2 linked regions of the Leptothrix cholodnii SP-6 genome follow. Each later gene encodes a partner of the first gene's protein in a complex. Links are inferred from orthologs where the notes say so. Each region holds a gene or a part of one and is shown on either strand. Other genes may lie near its edges.

The links.
Region 2: the proteins of xseB (region 1) and xseA are in contact, whole or in part, in a cryo-EM structure (PDB 8TXR), measured with the Escherichia coli proteins. The link is inferred for Leptothrix cholodnii SP-6 from one-to-one orthologs.

The regions. Positions count from the first base shown.
Region 1 is NC_010524.1:3,744,343-3,752,464, reverse strand. The notes cover bases 2,878-5,830. They hold xseB (exodeoxyribonuclease VII small subunit), read right to left. Parts: upstream 4,501-5,830; coding sequence 4,255-4,500; downstream 2,878-4,254. Other genes in these bases: LCHO_RS16800 (aromatic ring-hydroxylating oxygenase subunit alpha), read left to right, coding at 4,744-5,830; LCHO_RS16810 (polyprenyl synthetase family protein), read right to left, coding at 3,362-4,258; dxs (1-deoxy-D-xylulose-5-phosphate synthase), read right to left, coding at 2,878-3,326. Outside these bases: LCHO_RS16825 (Hsp20/alpha crystallin family protein), read right to left, coding at 1-226; LCHO_RS16820 (DnaJ C-terminal domain-containing protein), read left to right, coding at 350-1,393; more of dxs, read right to left, coding at 1,407-2,877; more of LCHO_RS16800, read left to right, coding at 5,831-5,886; LCHO_RS16795 (glycerophosphodiester phosphodiesterase), read right to left, coding at 5,977-7,122; LCHO_RS16790 (DMT family transporter), read left to right, coding at 7,245-8,122. UniProt on the Escherichia coli protein: Bidirectionally degrades single-stranded DNA into large acid-insoluble oligonucleotides, which are then degraded further into small acid-soluble oligonucleotides.
Region 2 is NC_010524.1:2,782,570-2,790,608, reverse strand. What follows is about bases 3,029-5,898. They hold xseA (exodeoxyribonuclease VII large subunit), read left to right. Parts: upstream 3,029-3,749; coding sequence 3,750-5,048; downstream 5,049-5,898. Other genes in these bases: LCHO_RS12765 (superoxide dismutase), read left to right, coding at 5,200-5,781; LCHO_RS12775 (MotA/TolQ/ExbB proton channel family protein), read right to left, coding at 3,029-3,336. Outside these bases: kdsB (3-deoxy-manno-octulosonate cytidylyltransferase), read right to left, coding at 184-936; LCHO_RS12790 (Trm112 family protein), read right to left, coding at 996-1,199; lpxK (tetraacyldisaccharide 4'-kinase), read right to left, coding at 1,251-2,297; LCHO_RS12780 (ExbD/TolR family protein), read right to left, coding at 2,294-2,719; more of LCHO_RS12775, read right to left, coding at 2,716-3,028; hydroxysqualene dehydroxylase HpnE, read right to left, coding at 6,241-7,539; presqualene diphosphate synthase HpnD, read right to left, coding at 7,529-8,039. UniProt on the Escherichia coli protein: Bidirectionally degrades single-stranded DNA into large acid-insoluble oligonucleotides, which are then degraded further into small acid-soluble oligonucleotides.

The sequences.
Region 1 (8,122 bases):
TCAGCACGCCGCGGTCGAGATCGACCTCGATGGCCGCCGGGTCGAGGCCGGGCGCGAAGGCGTAGACCTCGACCGAGGTCGGCGTGCTGCCCACGTTGAGCGCCGGATAACCGCCGCGACCGAGCCCGCGGATGCTTGGCGAGTAGTCGAACGTGCCTTGCATGTCCTGCTGGAGTCGCTCGAGTTCGGCAAAAACATCGCGCGGGAACAAGCTTCGATACAGCATGATGGTTCCTCCAAACAAAGGGTTCGTCAGGATGCCCCGTGCGTCCTTTCGAACCGCTGCGTTCCCTCAATTCGGGTCGCGCCGGCTGGCTTTCAATACCCCAGTGAAACGGATCAGATCGCCATGGAGTTCAAGGACTACTACCAGCTGCTCGGCGTCTCGCGCGATGCCGGCGCCGACGACATCAAGAAGGCCTACCGGCGCATGGCGCGCAAGTTCCACCCCGACGTCAGCAAGGAGCCCGACGCCGCCGCGCGCATGAGCGAGGTCAACGAGGCGCACGCGGTGCTGTCCGATACCGAGCGGCGCGCCGCCTACGACGCCATCGCGCAGGGCCGCCGCCAGGGCGAGCGCTTCACGCCGCCGCCCGACTGGGACGCCGGTTTCGAGTTTTCGGGCCGCGGTTTCGACGGCAGGGGCCGCGGCGACGAGGCCGGCGGGCACAGCGACTTCTTCGACCAGCTGTTCGGCCGCATGGCCGGGGGTGCGCGTCGGCCCGGGCGTGCGGCGGGGCGGGGCGCGGGCGGCTTCAAGGTGCGTGGCGCCGACCACCACGCCAAGATCGTGCTCGACCTGGCCGATGCGTTTTCAGGTGCCACCCGCCAGGTCACGCTGCGCAGCCCGCGCAGCGACGAACACGGCCGCGTCTCGCTCGCGCCGCGCACGCTCGACGTGCGCATCCCCGCCGGCATCCGCCCCGGCCAGCAGATCCGCCTGGCCGGGCAGGGCGGCGAGGGCGTCAGCGGCGCGCAGCCGGGCGACCTGTTCCTGGAGGTGCATTTCCGCGCCCACCCGCTGTTCACGGTCGACGGCGCCAACCTGATCGCCGACCTGCCGCTGGCGCCCTGGGAGGCCGCGCTCGGTGCGGTGGTGCCGGTCGAGCTGCCCGACGGATCGAGCCTGAAGGTGCGGGTGCCCAGCGGCGCGCAGAGCGGTGCCCAGCTGACCGTGCGCGGGCGCGGGCTGCCGGCGGCATCGGCCGCGGCACCGGCCGGCGACCTCGACCTGGTGCTGAAGGTGCTGCTGCCGAGCGCCTTCGATCCGCGGGCGCGCAAGCTTTACGAGCAGATGGCCGCCGAGCTGAGCGATTTCGACGCCCGCAAGGTGGCGCGTGCCGAGGCCGAACGCCGCGCCGCGCCGGCCGAAGACAGCGACCGCGCGGCCTGAGGAAGCCCGCTCCTCAGCCGTTGGCGACTGGGCGCAGGTGGCTGGGCGCGCTGGCGCAGAAGCGCTTCTGGATCGCCGCCTCGATGCCGGCGCTGTCGAGCCCGCAGGCGGCCAGCAGCAGGGCCGGGTCGCCGTGTTCGATGAACTGGTCGGGCAGGCCGAGCGTCAGCACCGGCGTCTGCAGGCCGGCGGCCTGCAGGGCTTCCAGCACCGCCGAGCCGGCGCCGCCCATCAGGCAGCCTTCTTCGACCGTCACCAGCGCGTCGTGCGTGCGTGCCAGCTGTTCGACCAGCGCGGCGTCGAGCGGCTTGATGAAGCGCATGTTGGCGACCGTGGCATCGAGCTTCTCGGCCGCGGCCAGCGCCGGGTAGAGCAGGGTGCCGAAGGCGAGGATGGCGATGCGCGGGCCGCGCACGTGACCGCCGGCCTGGCGGCGCACTTCACCGCGGCCCCAGGGCAGCGTCTCGAAGCCGGTTTCGACGGCGGTGCCGGCACCGCTGCCACGCGGATAACGCACGGCCACCGGGCCGTCATGGGCGAAGGCGGTGCTCAGCGCGCGGCGTGTCTCGGCCTCGTCGGCCGGCGCCAGCAGCGACATGTTCGGGATGCAGCGCACGAAGGCGATGTCGTAGGCGCCGGCATGGGTGGCGCCGTCGGCCCCGACCAGCCCGGCGCGGTCGAGCGCAAACACCATGGGCAGGTTCTGCAGCGCCACGTCGTGGATCAGCTGGTCGTAGGCCCGCTGCAGGAAGGTGGAGTAGATCGCCACCACCGGCCGCAGTCCTTCGCAGGCCAGGCCGGCGGCGAAGGTGACGGCATGCTGCTCGGCGATGCCGACGTCGTGATAGCGCTCGGGGAAACGCTTGTGGAACTCGACCATGCCCGAGCCCTCGCGCATGGCCGGCGTGATCGCCACCAGCTTGGGGTCGGCGGCGGCCATGTCGCACAGCCATTGCCCGAACACCTGGGTGAAGGTGGTCTTGGGCGGCGTGGCCGGCTTGACCAGGCCGATCTGCGGGTCGAACTTGCCGGGGCCGTGATAGGCGATCGGGTCGGCCTCGGCCAGCTTGTAGCCGTAGCCCTTCTTGGTGACGACGTGCAGGAACTGCGCGCCGGGCTTGTCGCGCAGGTTCTCGAGCGTGGGGATCAGCGCGTCGAGGTCATGGCCGTCGATCGGGCCGACGTAGTTGAAGCCGAACTCCTCGAAGATCGTGCCCGGCACGACCATGCCCTTGGCGTGTTCCTCGAAGCGGCGCGCCAGCTCGAACAGCGTCGGCGCCGACTTGAGCACGCTCTTGGCGCCCTCGCGCGCGGCGGCATAGAAACGCCCGCTCAGCAGCCGGGCCAGGTACTTGTTGAGCGCGCCCACCGGCGGGCTGATCGACATGTCGTTGTCGTTGAGGATCACCAGCAGGTTGGGCACGCGACCGGCGTGCGGCATGCCGCCGTTGTTGAGCGCCTCGAAGGCCATGCCGGCGGTCATCGAGCCGTCGCCGATGATGGCCACCGCGTGGCGCTTCTCGCCCTTCTGCTGGGCGGCCAGTGCCATGCCGAGCGCGGCCGAGATCGAGGTGCTGGAGTGCGCCGTGCCGAAGGTGTCGTACTCGCTCTCGTCGCGGCGCGGAAAGCCGCTCAGGCCGCCGAGCTGGCGCAGCGTGCTCATGCGGTCGCGCCGGCCGGTGAGGATCTTGTGCGGATAGGTCTGGTGGCCCACGTCCCACACCAGCCGGTCTTCGGGCGTGTCGAAGACATGGTGCAGCGCGACGGTCAGCTCGACCGTGCCGAGGTTGGACGACAGGTGGCCGCCGGTGCGCGAGACGCTTTGCAGCACGAACTCGCGCAGTTCGTCAGCCAGCTGCTTGAGTTCGGCGCGGGACAGCCGGCGCACGTCGGCCGGCGACTGGATGCGGGGGAGCAGCGGTTGGGCGTTCATCGGGGCTTCCGTGGGGCTGCAGGCCGAGGCCGGTATCAGGAATCTCGCTCGACCACGCGGTCGGCCAGGGTGGCCAGCCAGCGCGCGTCGGCGAATGCGCCGCGTTCGAGCGCGGCGTGGGCTTGGGCATGCAAGGACTGGGCGCGCTCGCGGGCGCCTTCGAGTCCGAGCAGCGAGACATAGGTCGGCTTGTTCTGGTCGGCGTCCTTGCCGGCGGTCTTGCCCAGGGTTTCGGCGCACTGCGTGACGTCGAGGATGTCGTCGACCACCTGGAACGCCAGACCGATCGCCCAGCCGTAGTCGGCCAGTGCCTGCCATTGCGCCGGGGTGGTCCGGCCGCAGGCCGCGCCCATCAGCACGCTGGCCTGCAGCAGGGCGCCGGTCTTGCGGCCGTGCATGTCCTGCAGGGCGGCCTCGTCCATCTGCTTGCCCACGTGGGCCAGGTCGATGGCCTGGCCACCGGCCATGCCGAGCACGCCCGAGGCGCGCGCCAGCAGGCTGCACAGGCGCGCCTGCAGCGCCGGCGGCACGCCATCGTCGGTGTCTTCGGGCGTCAGCACCTCGAAGGCCAGCGCCTGCATCGCGTCGCCGGCCAGCATCGCGCGGGCCTCGCCGTACTGCACGTGCACGGTGGGCTTGCCGCGCCGCAGCACGTCGTTGTCCATGCACGGCATGTCGTCGTGGATCAGCGAATAGGCGTGGATCAGCTCGACCGCGCAGGCCGCGCGCAGGGCCGCCTCGGGGTGGCCGTCGACACAGCCGGCCGCCGCCAGCACCAGCAGCGGGCGCAGGCGCTTGCCGCCGTCGAGCACGCCGTAGCGCATCGCCAGGCCGAGTTCGGCGGGGGCGTCGGCGGGCACCTGGCGATCGAGTTCGATCTCGACCTGATCGAGCGCGGTGCGCATCCAGTCGTCGAACGGGGAGGCACTCATGGGGCGTCGTTCCAGGGCTTGAGTTGTCCGGCCTCGAGCACCTGCACCTGCTGTTCGACGGCTTCGAGCCGGGCGCGGCAGTGGCTCAGCAGCTGGGCGCCGCGCTTGTAGCTGTCGAGCAGCTGGTCGAGCGGCAGTTGGGCGTTTTCCATGCTGACCACCAGCCGCTCCAGTTCCTGCAGTGCCTGCTCGTAGCTGGCGGGTTCGGCAGGGACGGATGCAGGGGCGCTCTTGGTGGGCATGAGATGTTCGAGAAAGCCTTGGATTGTAGGCGGCCGATCAGTGCACGGTGGCTACAATCCCGTGCCCGTCTTGGGCGTCCGCCCACCCCGGCCCGCGTGTTCCGCCGCGAGCGCAGTCTGGCATTCGAACCTTCCGCCAGCCTGATCGCCCGATCCAACGGTCGACACGCATCCTTTTTCTGTCTGCCCAAGCCGGGCCGTCAGGGGTGGTGGTTCGACATGCACTTGGAGATCCTGGGGATCATGTCCGACCTGAGCATCACACTCGAAGCTCTACAGAGAAGCCGCACGCAACTGCCGGTCAGCAGCTATTTCGACCAGGCACTCTTCGACAAGGAGATGCGCCAGATCTTCCCCTCCGGACCACGCTACCTCGGGCACGAGCGCATGGTGCCCGAGGTCGGCGATTACCAGGCCCTGGCCAACGAAGGCGAGGGCCGCGCGCTGGTGCGCACGGCCCAAGGCGTCGAGCTGGTGTCCAACGTCTGCCGGCACCGCCAGGCGGTGATGCTCAAGGGCCGTGGCAACACCGGCTCCAACGTGGTGTGCCCGCTGCACCGCTGGACCTACGGCCTCGACGGCCAGCTGATCGGCGCGCCGCACTTCAAGGAAGACCCGTGCCTGAACCTGCGCAACTACCCGGTGCAGATCTGGAACGGGCTGGTCTTCGAGGCGAACGTGGACGGTCAGGGCCGTGACGTCGCTGCCGACCTGGCGGGCCTGGGGCCGCGTGCCGAGCTCGACTTCGAGGGTTATGTCTTCGACAAGGTCATCCAGCACGAGTGCAACTACAACTGGAAGACCTTCATCGAGGTCTACCTCGAGGACTACCACGTCGGCCCGTTCCACCCCGGCCTGGGCAACTTCGTCACCTGCGAAGACCTGCGCTGGGAGATGGGCCGCGAGTACTCGGTGCAGACCGTCGGCGTGGCGCAGGGCGCGGGCAAGGCGCTGGGGCGCTCGGGTTCGCCGGTCTACGAGCGCTGGCACGAACAGGTGCTGCGTTTCCAGAACGGCGTCACGCCCAAGCACGGCGCGATCTGGCTGACCTACTACCCGCACATCATGGTGGAGTGGTATCCCAACGTGCTGACGGTGTCGACGCTGCAGCCGATCAGCCCGACCAAGACGCTCAACACGGTGGAGTTCTACTACCCCGAGGAGATCGCCGCCTTCGAGCGTGACTATGTCGAGGCCCAGCAGGCCGCGTACATGGAAACCTGCATCGAGGACGACGAGATCGGCGAGCGCATGGACGCCGGACGCCTGGCGCTGCTGAAGCGCGGCGACAACGAGTTCGGCCCCTACCAGAGCCCGATGGAAGACGGCATGCAGCACTTCCACGAGTGGTATCGCCGCCAGATGGGCGACGCGGCGATCGACTGATCCGCGGGCCGTCCGGTCCCTGTGAAAGATGAAAGGCCCGCACGAGCGGGCCTTTCCTTTTGGCGCGGCGTCAGCGCCGGTCGGGTTCTGTCAGCGCAGTTCCTTCAGCGCCGCGACGCCGGTGGCCGGGAAGTCGGTGAACACGCCGTCGATGCCGAGCTTCATGTAGTACTGCATCTCGGCCTTCGGATCCTTGAAGCCGTAGCCGCTGGCGTCGTCGCGGAAGGTCCAGGTGTGCACCAGCAGGCCCTTGGCGTGTGCGGCTTCGATCACGCCGGTGCTGCCGTCGACGCGTCGGTCGTTGATCGTCAGCGTGCTGTCGCCGGTGCGTTCCACGCCGTCGTTGACCGTCTTGACGAGATAGGGCTTCCACGGGCCGACCGCATCGGCATAGGTCTTCACGAAGGTCAGGCCGGCGTCGCTCAGCAGGTCGGAGAACAGGCGCGCATCACCCGCCACCACGAAGTCGTAGGGCTGGCGGAACGGCGCGACCAGCGACATCGAGCCGTCGGCGTTGACATCGTCGGCGTCGATCAGCTGCACCAGGCGGATGTCGGTCTGGGTGTTGAGGTACTGCAGGTTGGACACCTCGAACGACTGGATGAACACCGGCGCGGTGCCCGAATTGCCGTAGATCGGGTGCAGCGTCGCGACCAGCTTGTCCTCGAACACGTTGGCCCCGAACAGGCCGGCGTGGAAGGTCGAGTGCTTGATCTCCGGGTAGATGCCCACGGTGCGGCCGGCAGCGGCGCCCTTGGTCTGCGCGAGGGTGATCACCTCGGCCAGCGTCGGGATGCCGTAGAGGCCGTCGAACGCGGTCGAGCGGCCGGCCCGGGCCTGGATGGCGCGCAGCGTCTTGATCTCGGCGAGCGTGAAGTCGCTGGCGAAGTAGGCCGTGGTCGACACGCCATCGAGCACCTTGGTGGTCTGGCGGCCGGGGAACTTGACGGCCACGTCGGTGGTGCCGTCGAGCATCGGCTCGTGGCGGGCGATCATGACGCCATCGGAGGTCAGCACCAGATCGGGCTCGATGAAGTCGGCACCGCGCGCGATCGCGCGCTCGTACGACTCCAGCGTGTGCTCGGGCAACTCGCCGCTGGCGCCACGATGGCCGATCACCAGCGGGGCAGCGCCCGACAAGGTCTTGAACTGGAGGGCGGGCGAGCTGTCGTCGCCGCCGCCGCAGGCTTGCAGGACGGCCAGTGCCGAGATCGCGATGATGGGCTTGATGCGCATGTCGATGGGCCGTTGACGGCTCGTTGCTGAGAGGGAGGTACGACGCGAGAGCGCATCTTGGTGAGAGCGCGTGTCGACGCGATGACAGGCACCGCTGGTTGCCGCGGCTACGATCGCATCCCATGTCTGCTCCCCTGATGATGGTCTGCGCCACCTTCCTGTTCGCCAGCATGGGCGTGTGCGTCAAGCTCGCCTCGGCCTGGTACGGCACCGGCGAGATCGTGATGTACCGCGGCCTGATCGGCCTGCTGCTGATGGGCGCGCTGACCCGCTGGCAGGGCGTCAGCCTGCGCACCACGGTGCCGGGCATGCACTTCTGGCGCAGCATCAGCGGCGTCACGGCGCTGTGCCTGTGGTTCTATTCGATCTCCGGCCTGCCGCTGGCCACCGGCATGACGCTCAACTACATGTCCTCGGTCTGGATGGCGCTGTTCCTGATCGGCGGCGCCGTGATGGTGGGCGGCTCACGGGTCGACGGCCGGCTGGTGGCCACCGTGCTGGCCGGCTTCGTCGGCGTGGCGCTGATCCTGCGGCCCACCATCGACGGCTCGCAGCTCTGGTACGGGCTGATCGGGCTGCTGTCGGGCGTGCTGTCGGCGATGGCCTACCTGCAGATCACCGCGCTCGGGCGCATCGGCGAGCCCGAGGGGCGGGTGGTGTTCTATTTCTCGTGCGGCGGCATGCTGGCCGGCGCGCTGCTGACGGTGCTGCTCGGCAGCTTCCACGATCACACGGTCGAGGGCGCGCTGATGCTGCTGGCGGCCGGCCTGTCCGCCACCGGCGCGCAGTGGCTGATGACCCGCGCCTACGCCATCGGCCGCCCGCTGGTGAACGCCAGCCTGAACTACCTCGGCATCGCCTTCGCCTTCGTCTACAGCGTGCTGCTGTTCGACGATCCGGTGCACTGGATGTCGGTGGCCGGCATGCTGATGGTGGTGGTGGCCGGCATCGCCGCGGCACGCCTGCGCCAGCGTCGCCATGATCAGACCGGCGGGCCGGA
Region 2 (8,039 bases), 960 kb from region 1 along the record:
ATCTCCTCGGGAATGTCCGGTCTGCACGTGGCTGCCATGCGCAGCCCTCATGAGGGTCTTTGTCAAATCAAGAATAGCATGCGACCCCTGTGACGAAACTGACGTTTCGCCCCTGGCGCAGCCGTGCCGCAGCCGCTACACGGGCCCGCGCGAGCCGGGCTGGCGCGCGCGCTGGCGGGTGCTTCAGCCGAAGTGGCGGCGCACGCGTTCGAGGTCTTCGGGGGTGTCGATGCCGGGCCCGGGGCGCACCGCGCTCAGGTGCACCGCGATGCGTTCGCCGTGCCAGAGCACGCGCAGCTGTTCGAGCGACTCGATGCGCTCGAGCGGGCTCTCGGGCAGGCTCGGGAAGCGCCGCAGGAAACCGGCGCTGTAGCCGTAGATGCCGATGTGGCGCAGCGGCGCCGGATCGGGCAGCGCCAGCACGCCGGAGGCATAGCCGTCGCGCCACCACGGCAGCGGCGCGCGCGAGAAGTACAGCGCCCGCCCGACTGCGTCGGTCACCACCTTGACGACATTCGGGTTGCCGTATTCCTCGACGTCGTCGAGCGCGTGCGCGGCGGTGCTCATCACGCAGTCGCTGCGCTGCGCCAGCAGGCCGGCGCAGGCGTCGATCAGGCCGGGCTCGATCAGCGGCTCGTCGCCCTGCACGTTGACGACGATGTCGCGCCCGTCCAGGCCGAGCTGCACGCAGGCCTCGGCCAGGCGGTCGCTGCCGGTCGGGTGATCGGCGCGGGTCATCAGGGCGCGCACGCCGTGGGCGGCGCAGGCGGCGCGGATCTCCTCGCTGTCGGTGGCGACGACGACCGCGCTGGCGCCGCTGAGCGCGCAACGCTGCGCCACCCGCACGACCATCGGCAGGCCACCCAGATCGGCCAGCGCCTTGCGCGGCAGGCGGGTCGACGCCAGCCGGGCGGGCACCAGCACGGTGAAGCTCACGGCCGGATCCACCGGCGGCGTTCCTGCCCCCGCGTCCTGATCGGATCGGCCCGGCGTGCTCATGACGACAGGTCGGCGGGTGCCGATTCGGCCGCGGGTTGATCGATCGATCGAGCCTGGCTTTCGAGCATCACGGCGATGCCGTCACGGATCGGAAACGCCAGCCGGTCGGCCTTGCAGACCAGTTCATGCGTGGCGTGGTCGTGGGCCAGCGGCCCCTTGCACAGAGGGCAGACCAGCAAATCCATCAGTCGAGTGTCCATTGGGTGATCCTAGCGCGACTCGTGCGGCTGGCGCAGCAGGCCGGCGGTTGTTCAATCGGGCCGGCGGGCCGGCAGTGCGGCCAGCAACTCGCTGACAAAGGTCTCGGGCAGATCGAACAGCAGCGGCGCGACCCACACCCGCAGACCGGGCCGTTCGGCACGCAGGCGTTGCAGGGGGAGCTTGACGGCGTCTTTCTCCGTGACGATCACGTCGCGCGTCTGGGCCGGCCAGGGCAAGGTGTCGAAGCCGTGGTGATCCGGCAGCGGCCAAGGCTCGATCGCGAGGCCGAGGGTGCGCAAGCTGTCGAAGAAACGCCCGGGCTGGCCGATGCCGGCACTGGCCAGCACCGGCTGCCGCTTCAGTTCGGGCGGCAGTTCTGCCCGTGCGTCGGCACCTTGCCACCAGGCGCCGAGTTCGACCAGCCCGGCCAGCCGGCGCCGCGCGCAATGGCCGGGCAGGGCGGTGCTCGGCCGTTCGGCGTTGTAGAGCACGATCTGGCGGGCGTCGGTCGGCGCGTCGATCGGTTCACGCAGCGGGCCGGCCGGCAGCAGCCAGCCGTTGCCGGCGCCACGTTCGTCGAACACGATCACCTCGACATCGCGGCGCAGGCGCAGGTGCTGCAGGCCGTCGTCGCAGACCAGCACGTCGACCTGCGGGTGCGCGGCCAGCAGCGCCCGTCCGGCGGCCACCCGGTCGCGCCCGACCCACACCGGCACCTGGGCGCGGCGCTGCATCAGCAGCGGTTCGTCGCCGACCGACTGCGCGGTCGAGTCCGCCGACACCGGGCGGGCCTCCCGCTCGCGGCTGCCGTGGCCGCGCGAGACGATGCCGGGCTGTCGGCCCGCCTGCTGCAGCGCGGCCACGATGGCGAGCGTGGTCGGCGTCTTGCCCGCACCGCCCGCCACCCGGTTGCCGACCACGATCACCGGCACGCCCAGGCGCTCGGTGCGCCACGCCCCGCAGCGATAGAGCGCGCGCCGCGCCGTCACCGCGCCCCGCATCAGCAGCGCCAGCGGGCGCAGCGCCCATTGCAGCGCGCCGCCGTCCTGCCAGGCGCGTTCGATGCGCGCGGCCAGCCGGTCCGCCGTGCCGCTCAACGGGCCGGGCTGCGGCTGTTCTGCGCCGCGAACGTGAGCTGGCTCAAGCCGACCCGGCGGGCCGCGTCCATGACGTTGATCACGCTCTGGTGGGCTGCCATGGCATCGGCCGAGATGATCAGCGGGCGCTTGAAGTCACCCTGCGCGGCGTTGCTGAGCGCCGCCGTCAGGCCTTCGACGCCCGGCTGGCCGACCAGTTGGCGGTTGACGCTGTAACGGCCCTCGGCCGAGACCGCCACCAGGATCTCGCGCGGCGGGTTGTCGAGCTGGTTGGCGTCGGCCACCGGCAGCGTGACCTTCAGCTCGGTGAAGCGCGAGTAGGTGGTCGACAGCATCAGGAAGATCAGCACGACCAGCAGCACGTCGATGAAGGGGATCAGGTTGATCTCCGGCTCTTCGGGGCGGCGGGGGCGGAAGTTCATGATCCGTGGCGCAGCAGGTGCGGCAGCAGGCGCTCGGCGGCCAGTTCGAGATCGAGCACGAAGGCGTCGACCCGGCCGCGGAAGTAGCGGTAGAACATCAGCGACGGGATCGCGATGATCAGGCCGAAGGCGGTGTTGTAGAGCGCCACCGAGATGCCGTGGGCGAGCATTTCCGGGTTGCTGCCCGAGGTCGGGCTCTGCGCGCCGAAGATCTCGATCATGCCCACCACCGTGCCGAGCAGGCCCAGCAGCGGCGCCGCCGACGCGATGGTGCCCAGCGCGTTGAGGTAGCGCTCGAGCTTGTGCACGGCGGCGCGGCCGGCCGACTCGAAGGCCTTGCGCAGCTGCGCCTCGTTGGTGCCGCGCGAAGGCGTCGCGCTGCGGATGCCGGCGGCGAGCACCGAGCCGAGCACCGAGTTGTCGGCCAGCTTGCGCAGCACGTCGTCGGACGGCAGGCCGCTGCGTGTCAGGCCCAGCACTTCGTCGAGCAGCTTGGGCGGTGCCACCTTGACTTCACGCAGGTTGGCGAGGCGCTCGATGATCAGCGCCAGCGCGGCGATGGAGCACAGAATCAAGGGCCAGATCGGCCATCCAGCGGCTTGTATGATCGAAAACAAAGAGATCCCCCGGGCTCAGGCTGGCACCCTCGCGACAGGGTGCCTGAAGACAGCGGACGCGATTATGGCTGCTGGCGCGGCGGCGGTTTTCGGCGGCGGCGCAGGGCGCCGGGCAGGCATCGGCGCAGGCGCCGTGTCGACGTCATCCACAGGCCCGAAGAACCCGATTCATCCCCATTTTCTGTGGATAACTTTGTGGGCAACCCGGTACGGACGCACGCAAGGTCCCGTCAGAACGAGGGTTTCAGTGGATTGCTGCTTTTTTGCTCACGGAAATATCTTTATAAATCAATGACTTACACGTATGTTAAAGGCTCGTGACAGCGAAAGGGCCGCCCTGACAGCCATCGGCGCGGCTGTGGATGACACGGGGTCGATGGATAAAGGGTTTCCACGCGATCGGGAGGTCGGTGATGGCCTTGCCTGAGAACCGCGCCCAGCCGATGGTCTGGGACGTGGCCGCGCTGGTGCAGGCCGTCGGCGATGCGCTGCAGGCGCGCTTCGGCGCGGTGGCGGTGCGCGGCGAGCTCGCCGGCGTGACCCGCGCGGCCAGCGGGCACTGCTACTTCAACCTGCGGTCGGTCGACGGCAGCGCCGGCCTGCGCTGCGCGATGTTCCGCCGCGCCGCCTCGATGCTCGACTTCACGCCGCGTGACGGCCAGCAGGTCGAGCTGCGCGGCCGGCTGGCGGTCTACGAGCCGCGCGGCGAGCTGCAGCTGATCGTCGAGGCCATGCGCCCGGCCGGTGCCGGCGCGCTGATGGAGCAGTTCCTGCGGCTCAAGGCCCGGCTCGAAGGCGAGGGTCTGTTCGAGCCGTCGCGCAAGCGCCCGATCGAGCCGTATCCGGCGGCCATCGGCGTCGTCACCTCGCTCGCCGCGGCGGCTTTGCGCGACGTGGCCAGCGCGCTGCAACGGCGTGCGCCGCAGGTCCGGCTGGTGATCTATCCGGCGAGCGTGCAGGGCGCGGACGCGCCGGCGCAGCTGGTCGAGGCGATCCGTCTGGCCGGCCAGCGCGCCGAGGTGCAGACGCTGCTGGTCTGCCGCGGCGGCGGCTCGCTCGAAGACCTCTGGGCCTTCAACGACGAGCAGGTGGTGCGTGCGATCGCGGCATCGCCGCTGCCGGTGATCTGCGGCGTCGGCCACGAAACCGACTTCACGCTGGCCGATTTCGCCGCCGACCTGCGCGCCCCCACGCCGACCGCCGCCGCCGAGCTGGCGGCGCCGGCACGCGCCGACTGCCTGCAGGCGCTCGCCCAGCAGGCGCGCTGGCTGAGTCAGCGGGTGCACCACCGGCTTGACCGCGACGCCCAGCGCCTGGACCGCATCGCCCAGCGCCTGGCGCGCCCGGCCGACGCATTGCGCGGCCATCTGCAGCGGCTGGCGCTGCTCGAACAACGCCACGCCCGCGCCGCACCGGTCTGGCTGCAGGGCCAGCAGCACCGGCTCGAACGGCTGCAGTCCCGCTTGCAGGACGCTGGCGCACGGGCGCTGCAGTCGCGCGAGCAGACGCTGGCGGTGCTGGCTGCCCGGCACGCCGCACTCGACCCGGGCCAGGTGCTGCGGCGCGGCTACGCCTGGCTCAACGACGCGAGCGGCCAGCCGGTGACGAGCGTGCGCGCGCTGCAGCCCGGCCAGCGCCTGAGCGCGGTGCTGCAGGACGGCCGCGTCGACAGCGTCGTCGAGGCCGTTCTGCCCGCCATGGCCAGGCGCTGATCCACCCCGGCGCACGGGCCGGAAGTGACGCCGTCCGACCCGGTTTGACGGCGGTTTCCGGTGGCAAGCACGTCCGCGATCGCTTGCCTACAATGCGCCGCATTCAACCCGCTGCATCGCAGCAATCACGCCACCGACGAGGGATCCGATCATGGAACACACGCTGCCCGCCCTGCCTTACGCGATCGACGCCCTGGCGCCGTTCATCTCGAAGGAAACCTTCGAATACCACCACGGCAAGCACCATCAGGCCTACGTCACCAACCTGAACAACCTGATCGGCGGCACCGAGTTCGCCGGTCTGGCGCTCGAAGAGATCGTCAAGAAGGCCAGCGGCCCGGTCTACAACAACGCCGCCCAGGTCTGGAACCACACCTTCTTCTGGAACTGCATGAAGCCCGCCGGCGGCGCCGCGCCGACCGGTGCGCTGGCCGCGGCCATCGATGCCAAGTGGGGCAGCTACGCCGCCTTCAAGGAAGCCTTCACCAAGAGCGCCGTGGGCAACTTCGGTTCGGGCTGGACCTGGCTGGTGAAGAAGGCCGACGGCTCGGTCGACATCGTCAACACCGGCGCCGCCGGCACCCCGCTGACCACCGCCGACAAGGCGCTGCTGACGATCGACGTGTGGGAACACGCCTACTACATCGACTATCGCAATGCGCGTCCTAAGTTCGTCGAGGCCTTCCTGAACAACCTGGTGAACTGGTCGTTCGCGGAAGCCAACTTCGCGTGATGGACTGATTTCTTCGGGTCGTCCTTGGACGGCTCGGAGGGGTGATCGAAGCCGGCCTTGGGGTCGGCTTTTTTGTGTCTGGTGGGTGATGACGCTGCAGCCGCTTGCCTGGACCGGGCGGCAGGGCGGCGGGGCTGGCTGCGGTCTCCGGCCCACGCTCGCGGGATGAGACCGAGCGCAGGATCAGCGGACGGGCCGCGAATGGGGCCTGCGACCGCAGCCAGCCCCGCCGCCCTGCGATGCACCGCGCGGTGCGGCAATCCGTGCGGGTCTGTTGACTCCCTCGACAGCAAAGCTCGGTGTGACTCGGGTGGGTGGCTGGGGCCCGCGGGCGCAGGACCCATTCGCGGTTCGACCGCCTCTCGACGCTCGGTCTCATCCCGCGAGCGTGGGCCGGAGCCCGCGGGCCCCAGTCACCCGCCCGCGCGCCGGCCGTGGCATGCGAGTTCGAAGCCGGATTCAGCCCAACCCACCCACCGCCGCCGCCACCCCGCTGCGCACCGCACCCTCCAGCGTCGCCGGATACGGCCCGTCGACATAGTCCCCCGCCGCCACCAGCCCCTCGGCGATGGACGCACCCGGCCGATCCAGCCCGGGCACGCACCGAAACGTCGCCCGCTTCTCGGCGACGACCTTCATCACCGCGATCCCGCGGGCATCGACCCCTCGCAGCACCGTCTGCGCCTGCGCCAGCGCCGCCGCACACGTGGCCTCGAGCCCGCGCGCCACCCACGGCGCCGCCCCGCTGACGACCAAGGCGAACACGCCCGCCGCAGCGCCCAGCGCGCCGTGGTCGAAAGCGAACTGCGCCGGCGCCTGTGGCCCCTCGGCCAGCGCCACCATCGGCGCGACCAGCCGGGCGCCCGGGGCGTGGAGGTAGACCGTCACGATCGGCTCGTAGCCGAAGGCGGCGGCGAGCGCGGACCAGGCCGGCGCGACATCGGCGGTCAGGCGCGCCGCCTCGCTGGCGCTGCAGGCCAGCACGACGCGGTCGAAGGCCTCGCCATCGACCGTCCAGCCGTCGGCCGAGCGTTGCAGGTGCTGCACGCGCCGCGCGGTGTGGACTTTCACGCCGTGCCCGATCAACCAGGCTTGCGCCGGCTCGGGCAGCAGCTCCGCCAGCGGACGGCGTGGTACCAGCAGGTCGCTCGATCCCGGGCCGGCGAAGAGCGCGTCGTGCAGCACGCGCAGGAAGACCGTCGCGCTGGCCGCGTCCGCAGGCGTGTTCAGGGCGGCGACGCACAGCGGGTCGACGAACTCGTGGCGCACGCGCTCGGGCAGCGTCGCGGTCAGTCGCGCGACCGTCCACGTCGGATCGCAACGGAAGCCGCGCAGCAGCCAGCCCAGCGCCGCGTTCGACAGCGCCAGCCGCTCGCGCCAGCGCCAGTGCGCCATCGCCCAGACCGCGCGCGTGAAGGCGATCGGCACCGGGCCGCGGCCGAGCCGCAGGCCGCGGCCGTCGGCATCGACCAAGGTCAGCGGCATGCGCAGCAGCACGGCGTCAGGGTCGACGCCGACGCTGCGCATCAGCGCGAGCGTGGCGGTGTAGGCGCCGATCAGGATGTGCTGGCCGTTGTCGAGCGGTGTGGCGCCGGGCTCGGCTGCAGCCAGGCTGCGGGCCCGGCCGCCGAGCCGTGGTGCCATCTCGAACAGCGTGACCTCATGGCCTCGCGCCGTGGCTTCGGCCGCTGCGGCCAGGCCGGCCCAGCCGCCGCCGATCACCGCGATGCGGCGCCGGACGGGTTCGTCAGCGGCCACGCCAGTTGGTCTGCATCGCGATCCAGAGCTTGCGCACCGGCGTCAGCGAGATGCGCTGGTGCAGCACCTGGAAGCCGCCGGCCTCGATCTCGCGCAGCAGCGTGCGGTAGATGTTGGCCATCATCAGGCCGGGTTTCTGGGTGGCGCGGTCGCACTCGGGCAGCAGCGCCAGGGCCTCGTCGTAGCAGCGGTGGGCGCGCTCGGCCTGGAAGCGCATCAGTGCCGTGAAGCGCTCGTTGTACGTGCGGTTCAGGATCTCCTGCGCCTTGACGTCGAACTGCTTGAGCTCGTTGACCGGCAGGTAGATGCGCCCGCGCCGTGCGTCGTCACCGACGTCGCGGATGATGTTGGTGAGCTGGAACGCCAGCCCGAGCTGGTGCGCGTAGCCGACGGTGGCCGCCTCGGTGCGCCCGAAGATGCCCGACGCCACCTCGCCGACCACGCCGGCCACCAGGTGGCAGTAGCGCTGCAGGCCGGTGTAGTCGAGGTAGCGGCTTTGC